Regions from separate parts of the Mycolicibacterium duvalii genome, predicted to be linked through region 2. Evidence: riboswitches for the same ligand, from Rfam matches in the RefSeq annotation. Region 2 holds a riboswitch; each other region holds the start of a gene.
The links. A riboswitch is a leader RNA that binds a small molecule or an ion and turns the genes downstream of it on or off. The one in region 2 is predicted to bind S-adenosylmethionine.
Positions count from the first base shown of each region.

Region 1: another riboswitch for S-adenosylmethionine. It lies ahead of G6N31_RS27515 (hypothetical protein); the one in region 2 lies ahead of G6N31_RS15800 (bifunctional o-acetylhomoserine/o-acetylserine sulfhydrylase).
Region 3: another riboswitch for S-adenosylmethionine. It lies ahead of G6N31_RS12760 (ADP-ribosylglycohydrolase family protein); the one in region 2 lies ahead of G6N31_RS15800 (bifunctional o-acetylhomoserine/o-acetylserine sulfhydrylase).

Region 1 covers NZ_AP022563.1:3,690,967-3,695,141, forward strand. The annotation lists partial or broken gene G6N31_RS17450 (metallophosphoesterase) at 72-1,067, opposite strand; SAM riboswitch class IV at 1,254-1,367, shown strand; gene G6N31_RS27515 (hypothetical protein) at 1,741-2,001, shown strand; gene G6N31_RS17460 (NUDIX hydrolase) at 1,989-2,645, opposite strand; gene G6N31_RS17465 (ADP-ribosylglycohydrolase family protein) at 2,760-4,175, shown strand, end outside.
Region 2 covers NZ_AP022563.1:3,347,634-3,351,808, reverse strand. The annotation lists gene metX (homoserine O-acetyltransferase MetX) at 1-570, opposite strand, end outside; gene G6N31_RS15800 (bifunctional o-acetylhomoserine/o-acetylserine sulfhydrylase) at 584-1,930, opposite strand; SAM riboswitch class IV at 1,971-2,090, opposite strand; gene G6N31_RS15795 (epoxide hydrolase EphH) at 2,150-2,977, opposite strand; gene G6N31_RS15790 (exodeoxyribonuclease III) at 3,040-3,840, shown strand; gene trpS (tryptophan--tRNA ligase) at 3,923-4,175, shown strand, end outside.
Region 3 covers NZ_AP022563.1:2,715,154-2,719,328, reverse strand. The annotation lists gene G6N31_RS12775 (LpqN/LpqT family lipoprotein) at 1-478, shown strand, start outside; gene G6N31_RS12770 (recombinase family protein) at 797-1,396, shown strand; gene G6N31_RS12765 (hypothetical protein) at 1,441-1,773, shown strand; SAM riboswitch class IV at 1,818-1,931, shown strand; partial or broken gene G6N31_RS12760 (ADP-ribosylglycohydrolase family protein) at 1,965-3,446, shown strand; gene istA (IS21 family transposase) at 3,891-4,175, shown strand, end outside.

The DNA of each region.
Region 1 (4,175 bases), 340 kb from region 2:
GGCCTGTCGCCGTCAGTCACGTGACTGTCTCTCTTCTGTCGAGGATCCGTTGTGATTCCGCGGAGTCGGTCGACGCGGAAGTAGTTCTCGGGTCGGATGCGGTCCTCCCCCGACCAGCGGTAGGCGAACAGGGTGCCGGCCTTCACCGCACTGAAGTCCACGCACGCGGTGTAGTCGGTCCAGTCGTGCAGGCGGCGCGGCTGCCCGGAGCGCCAGTAGTGGCCGTAGAAGACCGGCACCTCGTGGGTGTAGACGTAGGCGCGGTGCTCGGCTGCCACCTCGAGGTCTGGCAGGTCGGGATATGGCTCGCCGGCTTCGGTGGTGAAGTTGCCGTCCATCTCGGCGAGACTCCGCAACGTCGAAGCGTCGCCGTTCCACCAGGACATCCGGGCCCGGTCACGCAGGTGCCCGTCCTTGTCGCGGTAGGAGGGTTGGTCATGGTCCGCGAGGCTGATCTCGGGGCCTTTTAGCAGGGTCTCCACGGCGTCGTAGAGCGGATCGCCTTCGGTGGACGCCCGCGCCAGCTGGTCGACCGTGGTGAACTTGTCGCCGCCCAGCTCGCGCTGCAGGACGGCGATGGAGTCCTCGTGCCAGCAGGCGTGCACGACGCGGATGTCGCCTAGGTCGAGCCACAGCGGCTGAATCCAGAACCACTTCAGGTAGAAGTCGCGCTGGTCGGCGCTGAGCTGTTTGAGGAACGCGGCGTGCTGGTCTGCGTTCTTCGCCGACCGTGGGTCGTCCGAGTCGTCGTGCGGCCGCAGGAATTTCCCGGGCTTGTCCGGCCACTCGGTGGCGTAGGCCATCGCGTTGAATTCGTGGTTTCCCAGGACCATTCGCGCGGTGCCGGCGTCGACCATCGCTTTGACGGTCTCCAGCACCTGTTTCTGCTGGGGGCCGCGGTCGATCAGGTCGCCGACGAAGATCGCCGTCCGGGTGGGGTGCGCGTACGCGCCGCCGGGCCCGGTGGGCTGGTAGCCCATGGCGTCGAGCAGCTCGTGCAGTGCGTCGGCGCAGCCGTGGACGTCCCCGATGACGTCGTACCCCGCGGTGTCGAGGTGTGCCCTCATGTTCCCCCTTTTCATTGGCCCCTTGTTCAGAGGCGTGGCTTGGTCGCGTGGGGCATCTGCTGTGCGGCGCGGGGATGCCTGACCTCAACCGTGGGGCGGAAGCGCTTCCCACGTTCGCACCGGTCCGACAACTACACGCTAGCAAGGGCTACTGACATGTCCGTGGCATCGTCTATCCTGGGGTCAGCTCACGAGCGGACGGCTGTTCGGGTACCTGGCCCGTCGTCCCGGCAACCGCGCGACCACCGCACGGTGCCCCAGGGGAAGAGCGGGTACGCCGCAGGCGTGCAAGCGGTGGGCGCCCGAGGGTGGCGTCGCCAGAGATGGCACTGCGATGACCGGAAACGATGATATGTCGACTGATACTGCTGAGCGACAACGGATTACCGAGCTTTCGGTGCATATCCCGTGCGGCGGAATCTGCGGCCCGGTGCGTCGCGCGGGGTCGGTGACGGCGATGCTTTGGCAGTCGTGCCGCTGCGAGGACGTCCCCGTGAAGTGGGCGTGGGCCGACGTGTCCCGAGAGTGCGACCTGTGCGTCATCTGCTTCCGGGCGACCGCGGGCGGGCCGTCCCGCTGGTCGTGGTTGGCGTGCGCGGACTGCCGTGCGGTCAACTCCTCTGCACGACGGCGATGGGGGGTCGAACCGTTGAACCTCGGTCGGCACAGCCTGATGAACGGCATCGGAGTGCGCCTCAACGCCAGCCCCGAGGTTCAGGAGCGCCAGCTGGCGCGGCTGGACGATTTCCGGCGGGGTGATCAGCGGTTGCGTGACTGGAAAAGGCATGAATACCCTCGGTTGGCAGCCAGTTTCGATCGCGGTGCGGACGTTCCGCTGCGCATTTGGCAGCAGGTGCATCCGCCGAGTCCCGAAGCGTCACGCGACGCGTTCGCCCGGCTGCTTGCCGGGTCGTCGCGGCCTCAGTCTTCGTGACGGCGGAACAGCTCGGCCGGCCGCCCCCGGCCACGGCTCACCATGGTTCCGGTGGGGACGAGCTGAGGTTCCATGGTGCGGCGGAACCAGTCGCGTTGCAGTGGGCGCCCGGCGACATGTTCGTGCGCCAAGCGCAGCTCGCGGATGGTGAACTGCTCCCCCAACAGGCGGTACGGGTCCGGTTTGTCGAGGTAGCGCGCCCGCAGATGCTCGACCGCGCGGGCGACGATGTCGGCATGGTCATAGATCAATCGCCCCGGGGCGGACACCGGCATCAGTCGGGTGGCTTCCGGAAAGCGGTACTGCAGCCTCTCGGGCTGTACCACGTCGAGGTGGGCGACGGAGAGCACCCAACCCCGGTCGTCGCGGCGGGGGTCGTCGAAGACGTGCAGTTGGCGGGGATGCAGGCCGCCGACATTGGCTTTCAGCCGCAGCGACCGGTCGACCGCGTCGGCGAGGGTCTCCCCCGGGTGCAGGAACGTTCCGGGCAACGCCCATCCGCGACCTGAGGCCCGCCGGACCTCCAGGACGAGCAGGCCGTGCTCGTCGTCCAGGGTGAGGACGGCGGTGTCCACCGCGACCGACGGCCGAGGGTAGTCGGCCAGCGTCTTGCCGCGGCTGTCCCGGTATTCGTCGCTGTCCATGGCCGCTACAGCGTAGCGCGGCCACATAGCGCAAGTATTTGCAAATCAGTGTGAAGCGAACCGGTCTGCTACAATTAGCTCATATTCGCTCTAAATCGGAACCGGGGGTGCGTCATGACAGCACGAGACGATCGAATCGAAGGGGTGCTGCTGGCGACGGCAGCTGGCGACGCACTGGGGGCGCCGTACGAGTTCCAGCCGCCGCGGGGGCCGGAACTCGAGGTGGTAATGGCTGGTGGCGGCGTGTGGGAGCCCGGCGAGTGGACCGACGACACCGCGATGGCCATCGCCATCGCCGAAGTCGCGGCGACGGGCGCCGACCTGCGTGATGAGGCAGCGCAGGACCAGATCGTGCAGCGCTGGCTGGAGTGGTCTCGCCACACCAAGGACATCGGGATCCAGACGGGGTCGGTGCTGCGGACCGCGGCCATCGGCTCGACGATCACGGCGAAGCGGGCGCGGTCGGTGTCGGAGGACCTGCACGCGAGGACGGGTCGCACCGCGGGCAACGGCTCGCTGATGCGCACCGCGCCGGTCGCGCTGGCATACCTCGATGACGAGGACGCCATGGTGGAGGCGGCGCGAACGATCAGCGAGCTGACGCACTTCGACCCGGACGCCGGCGACGCGTGTGTGTTGTGGTGCAGCGCGATTCGTCATGCGGTGCTGACCGGAGAGCTTGACGTGCGTGTCGGGTTGCGGCACCTAGCTTCCAAGCGACGTGCGCTGTGGGTCGAACACCTCGAGGTGGCCGAGCGTTCGCGTCCGGCGGACTTTCGGAATAACGGCTGGGTGGTGGCGGCGCTGCAGGCGGCGTGGTCGGCGATCGTCACGACACCGGTCCCCGACAACGACCCGTCCGCGGGTGTGTTCCGCGCTGATCATCTGCGCTCAGCCCTTGATGCTGCGGTACGGGCCGGGTTCGACACCGACACGGTGGCGGCGATCGCCGGCGGTCTGCTCGGCGCGGTCCACGGGGCGTCAGCCGTCCCGCTGGCGTGGCGCAGCCTGCTGCACGGCTGGCCCAAGATGCCCGCACGTGGGCTGGTGAGGTTGGCGGGATCGATCGCGCGGAGGGGTCAGCCCGATCGCTTCGATTCCCGGTATCCCGGCTATCGGATCGGTGCGCTGGAGCCGCATCCGTACGACGAGGGCGTCCTGCTGGGAGGGGTCGGCGCGCTGCGCGAGCTGCCCCGCGGGGTCGACGCGGTGGTGTCATTGTGCCGAGTCGGTGATGACGATGTCCCGCAGGGTGTTCCGCACGTCGAAGTGCGGCTGATCGATCGGGCCGGCGCCGACGACAATCCGCATCTGGATTTCGTCCTGCTGGAAGCGGTGCGCGCGATCGAGCACTTCCGCCAACAGGACAAGACCGTGCTGCTGCACTGCGTGGAAGCGCAGAGCCGGACGCCGGCGGTCGCGGCGCTATATGGGTCGCGCATGTCTGGGTGCGACGCGCACCAAGTACTCGAGGCGGTCCAGCAGGTTCTGCCGAACGCCCGTCCGAACCCGGCGTTTCGCGCCGCACTG
Region 2 (4,175 bases):
GGTGGCCCGCGCTCCGACGGCGAGGACCAGCGCCGCGCGCACCCCCTGTGGGTGGGTGACGATCCACTCCAGGGCCCGCGCGCCGCCCATCGAGCCGCCCATCACCGCGGCCACCTCGGTGATCCCCAGCCGTTCCAGCGCGGCCACGTCGGCGGCCACCTGATCGCGGATGGAGATCGCCGGAAACCGCGAGCCCCAGGGCTTTCCGTCGGGAGCCTCGGTGCTCGGGCCGGTTGACCCGCGGCAGCCGCCGAGCACGTTGGTCGAGATCGCGCACCACCGGTCGGTGTCGATCGGCGCACCGGGCCCGGCGATGCCGTCCCACCATCCAGCGGTCGGGTGGTTCGGGCCGGCGGGGCCGACGATGTGCGAGTCGCCGGTGAGTGCGTGCAGCACCACCACGACGTTGTCCCGGTTGGGGGACAGTTCGCCCCAGCGCTGCACCGCGATCGACACATCCTCGATGACAGTGCCGTTCTCCAGCGTCAGCGCGCCGATGTCGACGACGCCGATCTCGCCCTCGGGCGGCAGTGTCGCGCGGTCGTCGGCAGATACATCCACGATGGTCACGTCAGCTCGCCTCTTAGAACGACGCCACGGTGTTCGGATCGGTGGCGGCGCTGCCGCCCAGGTACGGTTTGGCCGCGGCGAAGCCCTGCTCGAGGTCGGCGAGGATGTCGTCGATGCCTTCGATGCCGACCGCCAGGCGCACCAATCCCGGTGTGACGCCGGTGGACAACTGCTCCTCGGGGGAGAGCTGGGCGTGGGTGGTGGAGGCCGGGTGGATCACCAGTGACCGGACGTCCCCGATGTTGGCGACGTGGCTGTGCAGCGTCAGCGCGTTGACGAACGCCTTGCCCGCCTCGACGCCGCCGGCCAGCTCGAAGGCCAGCACTGCGCCGGTTCCCTTGGGCGCCAGCTTCTTTGCCAGCTCATGCCACGGCGAGGACGGCAGTCCCGCGTAGTTGACCGACACCACGTCGGCGTGGTCGTCGAGGTAGGCGGCGACCCGCTCGGCGTTGGCCACATGACGTTCCATGCGCAGGCTCAGCGTTTCCAGGCCCTGGGCGATCAGGAACGCGTTGAACGGTGAGGCGGCACTGCCCAGGTCGCGCAACAGCTGCACGCGCGCCTTGAGCGCGAAGGCCGGCGGTCCCAGTTCGGCGAACACCACGCCGTGGTAGCTGGGGTCGGGCTCGGTGAAACCCGGGAAGCGCCCGTTGGTCCAGTCGAAGGTGCCGCCGTCTACGAGGACGCCCGCGATCGCCGAGCCGTGCCCGCCCAGGTACTTCGTGGCCGAGTGCACGACGATGTCGGCGCCGTGGCTCAGCGGCTGGATCAGGTACGGGGTGGCGATGGTGTTGTCGACGATCAGCGGCACCCCGTGGTCATGGGCCACCGCGGCGACCGACGGAATGTCGAGCACATCGATCTGCGGATTGGAGATCGTCTCGGCGAAGAACGCCTTGGTGTTGGGCCTCGCCGCGGCACGCCAGGACTGCGGGTCGTCGGGATCGTCGACGAAGCTGACCTCGATGCCGAGCTTGGGCAGCGAGTAGTGGAACAGGTTGTAGGTACCGCCGTAGAGGCGCGGGCTGGAGACGATGTGGTCCCCGGCCTTGGCCAGGTTCAGGATCGCGAAGGTCTCGGCTGCCTGACCGGAGGCCAGGAACAACGCCGCCACTCCGCCTTCGAGCGCCGCGATGCGCTGCTCGACGACGTCGGTGGTCGGGTTCATGATGCGGGTGTAGATGTTGCCGGGCTCGGCCAGGCCGAACAGCGCCGCCGCATGGTCGGTGTCGCGGAAGACGTAGCTGGTGGTCTGGTAGATCGGCAGGGCCCGCGCGTTGGTCGCGGCGTCGGGCGTCTGGCCGGCGTGGACCTGTTTGGTCTCGAACGACCAGTGCGAACTGGGGTCTGATTGCGTCATCGACGTGCTCCTCCGTGAAACAGGGGCCCGTTTCGCGGCGGACCCGCGCTTGCCTTATAGCCGTGTGCGGCTACTCAACCTGGTCGTCTCCCGGGGCACCCCACCGCGGTTGGAGGGTTGCCGGCCAGCAAGCCGGGGCTTGACGCTGGCACTCATGACCGAATCGAACTCTATCTCAGGCAGCACCGATCGTGCCAACAGGCCTGCCCGCGACGTGCGTCAGCCGATCGCCTTGTTGGGGTCGGCCTGGTCGTCGAGGAAGTCGAGGATCAGCCCGGCGATCAGCTCGGGGGCCTCGAACATCGGGATGTGACCGACCGCGTCGAGCTCGGTGTAGCGGGTGGTGCCGGGCAGGTGCTTGCGGAAGTGGTTGACGAACCGGGGATGCGGCAGCACCCGGTCCTTTTCGCAGATCACCATGTGGGTGGGGATGTTGGTGTCGGCGAGTTCCATCAGCCCGGGCAGCAGCAGCGCCTTGATCAGCAGCTGGTAGTAGGCCGCGCAGTGAGTGACGTCGTCGATGATGTCGCGCAGGTCGTCGTCGCTGATGCCGTCCGGGGTGGCGCTGCACGGCACGCTGGCCAGCACGCGCGCCCCCGGCAGCCGCGCCGCGCGCGGGCCGAACACCTTGGCGGTGATCCACACCGGGGCGCCCATCAGGAACTTGAACACGATCTCGTACTTGGGCAGCGACCACCGGTGCCAGCCCCCGGCGGGGGCGATCGCCGTCAGCGAGCGGGCCCGGCCCCGGCGCTCGAGCTCGAAGGCCACCCAGCCGCCCAGCGAATTGCCGACGATGTGGGCGGTCTCCCAGCCCAGCTCGTCCATCCGGCGCTCCATGTCGTCGGCCAGCTCCGCGGTGTCCAGGAAGAACCGGCCTTTCACCCCGCCGTTGTGGCCGGGCATGGTCGGGGCGAGCACCTCGTAGCGGCCCGTGTCGGCCAGCCGCGGCGCGACGCCCTTCCACACGTTCTGCGACATCATGAACGGGTGCAGGAGCAACACAGGCTCCCCGGATCCGAGGTGGATCGGTGCGCGAAGGCTCATGGGCCCGACAGTAAGGTGATACCGGCGGTACCGCAAGAACCGGGTGTTCTAGGGTCTGGGCCGTGATCGTCACGACCATCAACGTCAACGGCGTCCGGGCGGCCGTCAAACAACGGTCCACCGACAACCTCGGCATGCTGGCCTGGCTCAAGCAGACCCGCGCCGATGTGATCTGTCTGCAGGAGACCCGCGCCGACGACGACCAGTTGGCCGACGCGCTGGGCCCCGCGATCGCCGACGGCTGGCAGCTGGCCGCCGCCGGACCACACCGGAAGGGCCGCAACGGCGTGGCCGTGTTGTCCCGGACGCCGTTCGACGCGATCCGCATCGGCTGCGGCGCCGAGGAATTCGAGGCCCACGGGCGGTACCTGGAGGTCGACACCGCGGGGGTCACCGTGGCCAGCATCTACGTCCCGACCGGCGAGGCGCAAACCGAGCGGCAGGCGGAGAAGGAACGATTCATGGCCGCGGTGGCCGCCCGGATGGCCGAGCTGCGGGTCGGCGGCCGGGACGCGATCGTCTGCGGCGACTGGAACATCGCCCACACCGAGAACGACATCAAGAACTGGAAGGGCAACGTCAAGAAGTCGGGCTTCCTGCCCGAGGAACGCCAGTGGGTCAGCGATCTGCTGGCCGACGGCTGGGTCGACGTGGTGCGCCGGCTGCACCCCGACGTCGCCGGCCCCTACGCCTGGTGGTCGTGGCGCGGGAAGGCCTTCGACAACGACGCCGGCTGGCGCATCGACTACCACCTCGTCACCCCGGATCTCGCGCAGCGGGCGGTGTCGGCCGGCACCGAGCGGCCCGCGGCGTACGCGCTGCGCTGGTCGGACCACGCACCGGTGACCGTGGAGTTCGAGTGATTTCGGCGTGCTTTTCGTCGCCCAGCGTCGATAACCACGCCGAAATCGCTCGGGTGCGGCGCCATGGAAAGATCGACGCATCATGAGCGACACAGCCCGGCCCGTCGTGTTCTCCGGCGCGCAACCCACCTCCGATTCCCTGCACCTCGGCAACGCCCTGGGCGCGGTGGCCCAGTGGGTGGAGCTGCAGAACAGCAACGACGCGTACTTCTGTGTCGTCGACCTGCACGCGATCACCGTCGCCCAGGACCCCGAGACGCTGCGCAAGCGCACGCTGGCCACCGCCGCGCAGTACCTCGCGCTCGGGGTGGACCCGGCCCGCGCCACCGTCTTCG
Region 3 (4,175 bases), 630 kb from region 2:
CGTATTGCCGGGAGACCCGGGTGCACCGACCATCGATTTACCGACGCCACAAGGGTGGGTCGACATGGGTACCGACGCCCCAGCGGACGCGTACCGCGCGCTGACAACACGCAGGCAGGGTGAAGCGACGTCGGCCGCGGACCCCGCGATGATTGTCGCGCGGGTCTTCAAACTCACTGGAGGCGCGGATCCGGCCCGGGTCTTGCGGGTCGCCCCCAATGAGCTGCGAGCCCTCCCCAACTTCGAGGGGCCAGAGGTGGGCCAGAGCGGTGAGCTCAGCGGCTTCGAGGCGGTGACCATCGGTGGCATATATGTCCGCGGAGGCGATCGCCGCATGGTCGCGCAGAAGACCGTTGCCATCCCCGGGACCAGTGGACTGTTCGTGCTGCAGATAGACGCCGAGGGTATTGAAGAGCACGCGGACGCCCTGATGGACGGCACGCAGGCGATCGATGACGAAACCCGCATTTTCCCATGACGCGGTGATCAGCCGACCGACTCGGATGCCATGCTTGACGTCCGTTCCTTGCGCCGGTCGCGTGCACGTGATGCAACGGTCGCCGAGAATGGGTGACCGACGAAGGTCTGACTTTCGGTGACTGGGAGGCGCGGGGGCATCGAGTAGCAGGAGAAGTTCGTCTCAAATCTTTAATTTCGAGACGTCGTTGGCGAGCCGCTGTGCGGGAATGAAACTCCCAGGAGTTTCGTCTCAATAGTTGTCGCGTATCATAAGGGTTTCGATCTGATTAGTGAGACGGGCGGTCGTTCGGCATCGGGAACGGGGGTACCGGTGTCGATGACAACTACAGATTCCCTCACCGCGTCCGGGCAGCTGCTCGGCTACGCCCGCGTGTCCACGGGTCATCAGTCACTCGATGCGCAGATCGACGCCCTGACGGCCGCGGGGGTCGACCCGGAGCGGATCTACCGTGACAAGCTCACGGGCACCTCTACCCGCGAACAGCGGCCCGGCCTGGCCACGCTGCTCGATTACGCCCGCCCGGGTGACACCATCGTGGTCGCTGGTGTCGACCGCCTGGGCCGCAGCGCCACCGAGGTCATGATCACTATCCGCGACCTTGGCGAGCGCAGCATCGTGTTGAGGTCGCTGCGGGAGGGCGTCGACACCAGCACGTCGGTGGGCCGCATGATCGCCGGAGTGATGGCGTCGCTGGCTGAGCTGGAGCTCGAACTCCAGCGAGAACGCCGAGCGGCAGCGAAATCGGCCCGGAAGGCGCGTGGGCTGGGGATCGGCCGCCCGCGGCGACTGAGCGACGCCCAGATTCGGCAGGCCGCTCAGCTTCGGGCCAGCGGCGAGCCGGTGCCCGCGATCGCTCAGATCCTCGGGGTCAGTCGGGCGACGCTGTACCGCGCCCTGACCGCACCCGACGACTGACGACCAGGCGGGACGGCTCCGGTCCGCAGACAAGGAGGTTCAACATGCTCGGATGGTCAGTGACGGTGCACCGCGACTCGTGGGGCCCGTCGATGTCGAAAGACAGGATCCTCGCGCGCTGGAACGCTGGCATCAGCGGGGTGGACTGGGTTCTCGCACTCATCAAGAACCGCAAGGGCGTCCAGCTGGCAGTGGGCGGCTACCCCTCCACCTTCAGCGTGTACGCCGACGACGTGCTGCCACTGATCGGCGAACCGGTACCGCCGGACAGCCCGTTGAACGAGCGCGGCGTCTGGAATGTGTATCTCAACCGCGAGGCGATCGCTCGATGCGGCAGCCGTGAGCGGCTGCTGGTCGAGGTATGGGATCAGAGCTAGCTGCAGCGTTCGAAGTTTCGCATTCGCAGCTACAATTAAGGGCGCTTCACGAGTTGCCGTCGGCAAGCTCCGACTGGAACGGCACGCCAACCCCACGCTCGTGGGTGGCTCGGATGACGAAGCGGTCGGCGCCCATTCGGCGTTGACAAGAGCGCCTCCTCATTGAGGCCCCGGAACAGCCGGGAGCAAATGTGTCGAATACGAAGCTGACAAGCGCGCAGCGAGACCGCGGCGTCGGTATCCTCGTCGGCGCGGCCGCGGGCGACGCGCTCGGCGCCGGACACGAGTTCAATCCACCGATGAAGGCCGATCTTCAGATCGGGATGATCGGCGGCGGTCTTGGTCCGTTCGCGCCGGGCGAGTGGACCGACGACACGTCGATGGCCATCGCCATTGCCGAGATCGCCGCCACCGGCGCTGACCTTAGGGCCGAAAAGTCACTGGACTACATCGTCGAGCGCTGGCACTGGTGGGCACGCACGGCCAAGGGCATCGGCAACCAAACCGCAACCGTGTTGTCGGCCGCCGGGAAACAAGGCGTTTCGGCGGTGACTGCCCGCGAAGAGTCAGAAGCTCTGCACCGTCGCACGGGCCGCAGCGCAGGCAACGGCTCGCTGATGCGCACCGCACCCGTCGCGCTGGCCTACCTTCACGATGAGGCAGCACTGGCGCAGGCGGCCCGCACTATCAGCGAGTTGACGCACTTCGATCCGGATGCGGGAGACGCGTGCGTCCTATGGTGCACCGCAATCCGCCACGCCGTGCTCACCGGTGAGCTCGATGTCCGGATCGGGTTAACGCACATCGATGCCGACCGTCGGGGCCTCTGGCGGGCGCGTCTGGCCGAGGCACAGGAGCGCCCACCCTCGGCGTTCACTGCTGCCAACGGGTGGGTGGTCGCAGCGCTACAGGCCGCCTGGTCGGCGATCGCCACAACGCCAGTGCCCGCCGAGGAACCAGCCGCTGGGGCCTTTCGCGTCGGCCACCTGAGTCGGGCCCTGGAAGCGGCTGTCCGCAGTGGGGGCGACACCGACACGGTGGCCGCGATCGCCGGGGGGGCTACTCGGTGCGGTCTACGGAGCCTCGGGTGTGCCATGGCAGTGGCGGCTCGCTCTCAAGGGCTGGCCGGGCCTTGATACCCGCGGGCTGATGCACCTGGCCGACCTGATCATCGACGGCGGCGAACCGATGCGACTCAACCGCGCCTACCCATTGACAAGGGGTTATCCGATCCCGGGATCGCACCCCTATGACGACGGCCTGGTGATCGGTGTAGCCCACTCGCTGCGCAAGCTACCCGCCACGGTCGACGCCGTGGTGTCGCTATGCCGAGTCGCCGATGGGCACATACCAGCTCACGCTCTTCATCTCGACGTTCGCTTGATCGACCAGATCGGCGAGAACCTCAACCTCGACTTCGTCCTCGCCGACACCGTGTGGGCGATCGAAGCGCTGCGTGAACAAGGCCGCACGGTGTTCGTCCACTGTGTGGGAGCGATCAGTCGCACACCAACGATCGCTGCGCTGTACGGCGCTCGACTCAAGGGTGTCACCACGACCGGGCCCTCGCGGACGTCTGCGACGTGTTGCCCCAAGCCGATCCCAATCCCGATTTCCGCGCGGCACTGCGACGGCTCCACGCAGTGGAGTCGACCAACTCAGGAGCTACGTGATGGGTACCGAGCTGCACCGGGGTTTGCGGCCGTCCAGGATCCACTCCCGCGGGTACGCTGACACCTGGGGACCGTACTGGGACGTGCTCTTCCGGCCCCGACTCGTCACCGAGTGGATTGACTGGAAGCGCGCATCGACCGGAGTCAGCATCGCGCGCCGGTTATGGGCACAACGCGAATATCTCCGCCGCATCTATGAATCCGTTCATGGGACAGACCCGGTGCTATGGCCGTCGCGGCACCCGGGCGTCGTTCTCGATGCTGTATCCGCCACCGGCCACGCCGCTTGCCTGAGCTGCCAGTGGTGACCGCGCTCGCTGAAATTCCCCACTGACGCTCATCGAAATTCCCCACCCGTGTGGCTTGTCAGCTCCGGTCGAAAAGTGAGCAGGTAGTTCCGGTCGAAAAGTGAGCACTTCACCTTTCGATTGGAGAGTGATTACTGTGGAGGATTGGGCGGAGATTCGCCGGCTGTATCGGTCGGAGAAGCTGTCGCAGGCTGCGATCGCGCGGCGGTTGTCCTTATCGCGAAACACCGTGGCCAAGGCACTGGCGGCCGATGCGCCACCTCGATATGAGCGGGTACCGGTCACAACCTCGGCGTGGGCGCAGGTTGAACCGCTGGTGCGGGCGCTGCTGACCGATCACCCGACGATGGCCGCGACGGTGCTCGCCGAGCGGGTGCGCTGGGAGGGCGGGCATTCCTGGTTCGCTGAGTGCGTGGCCCGC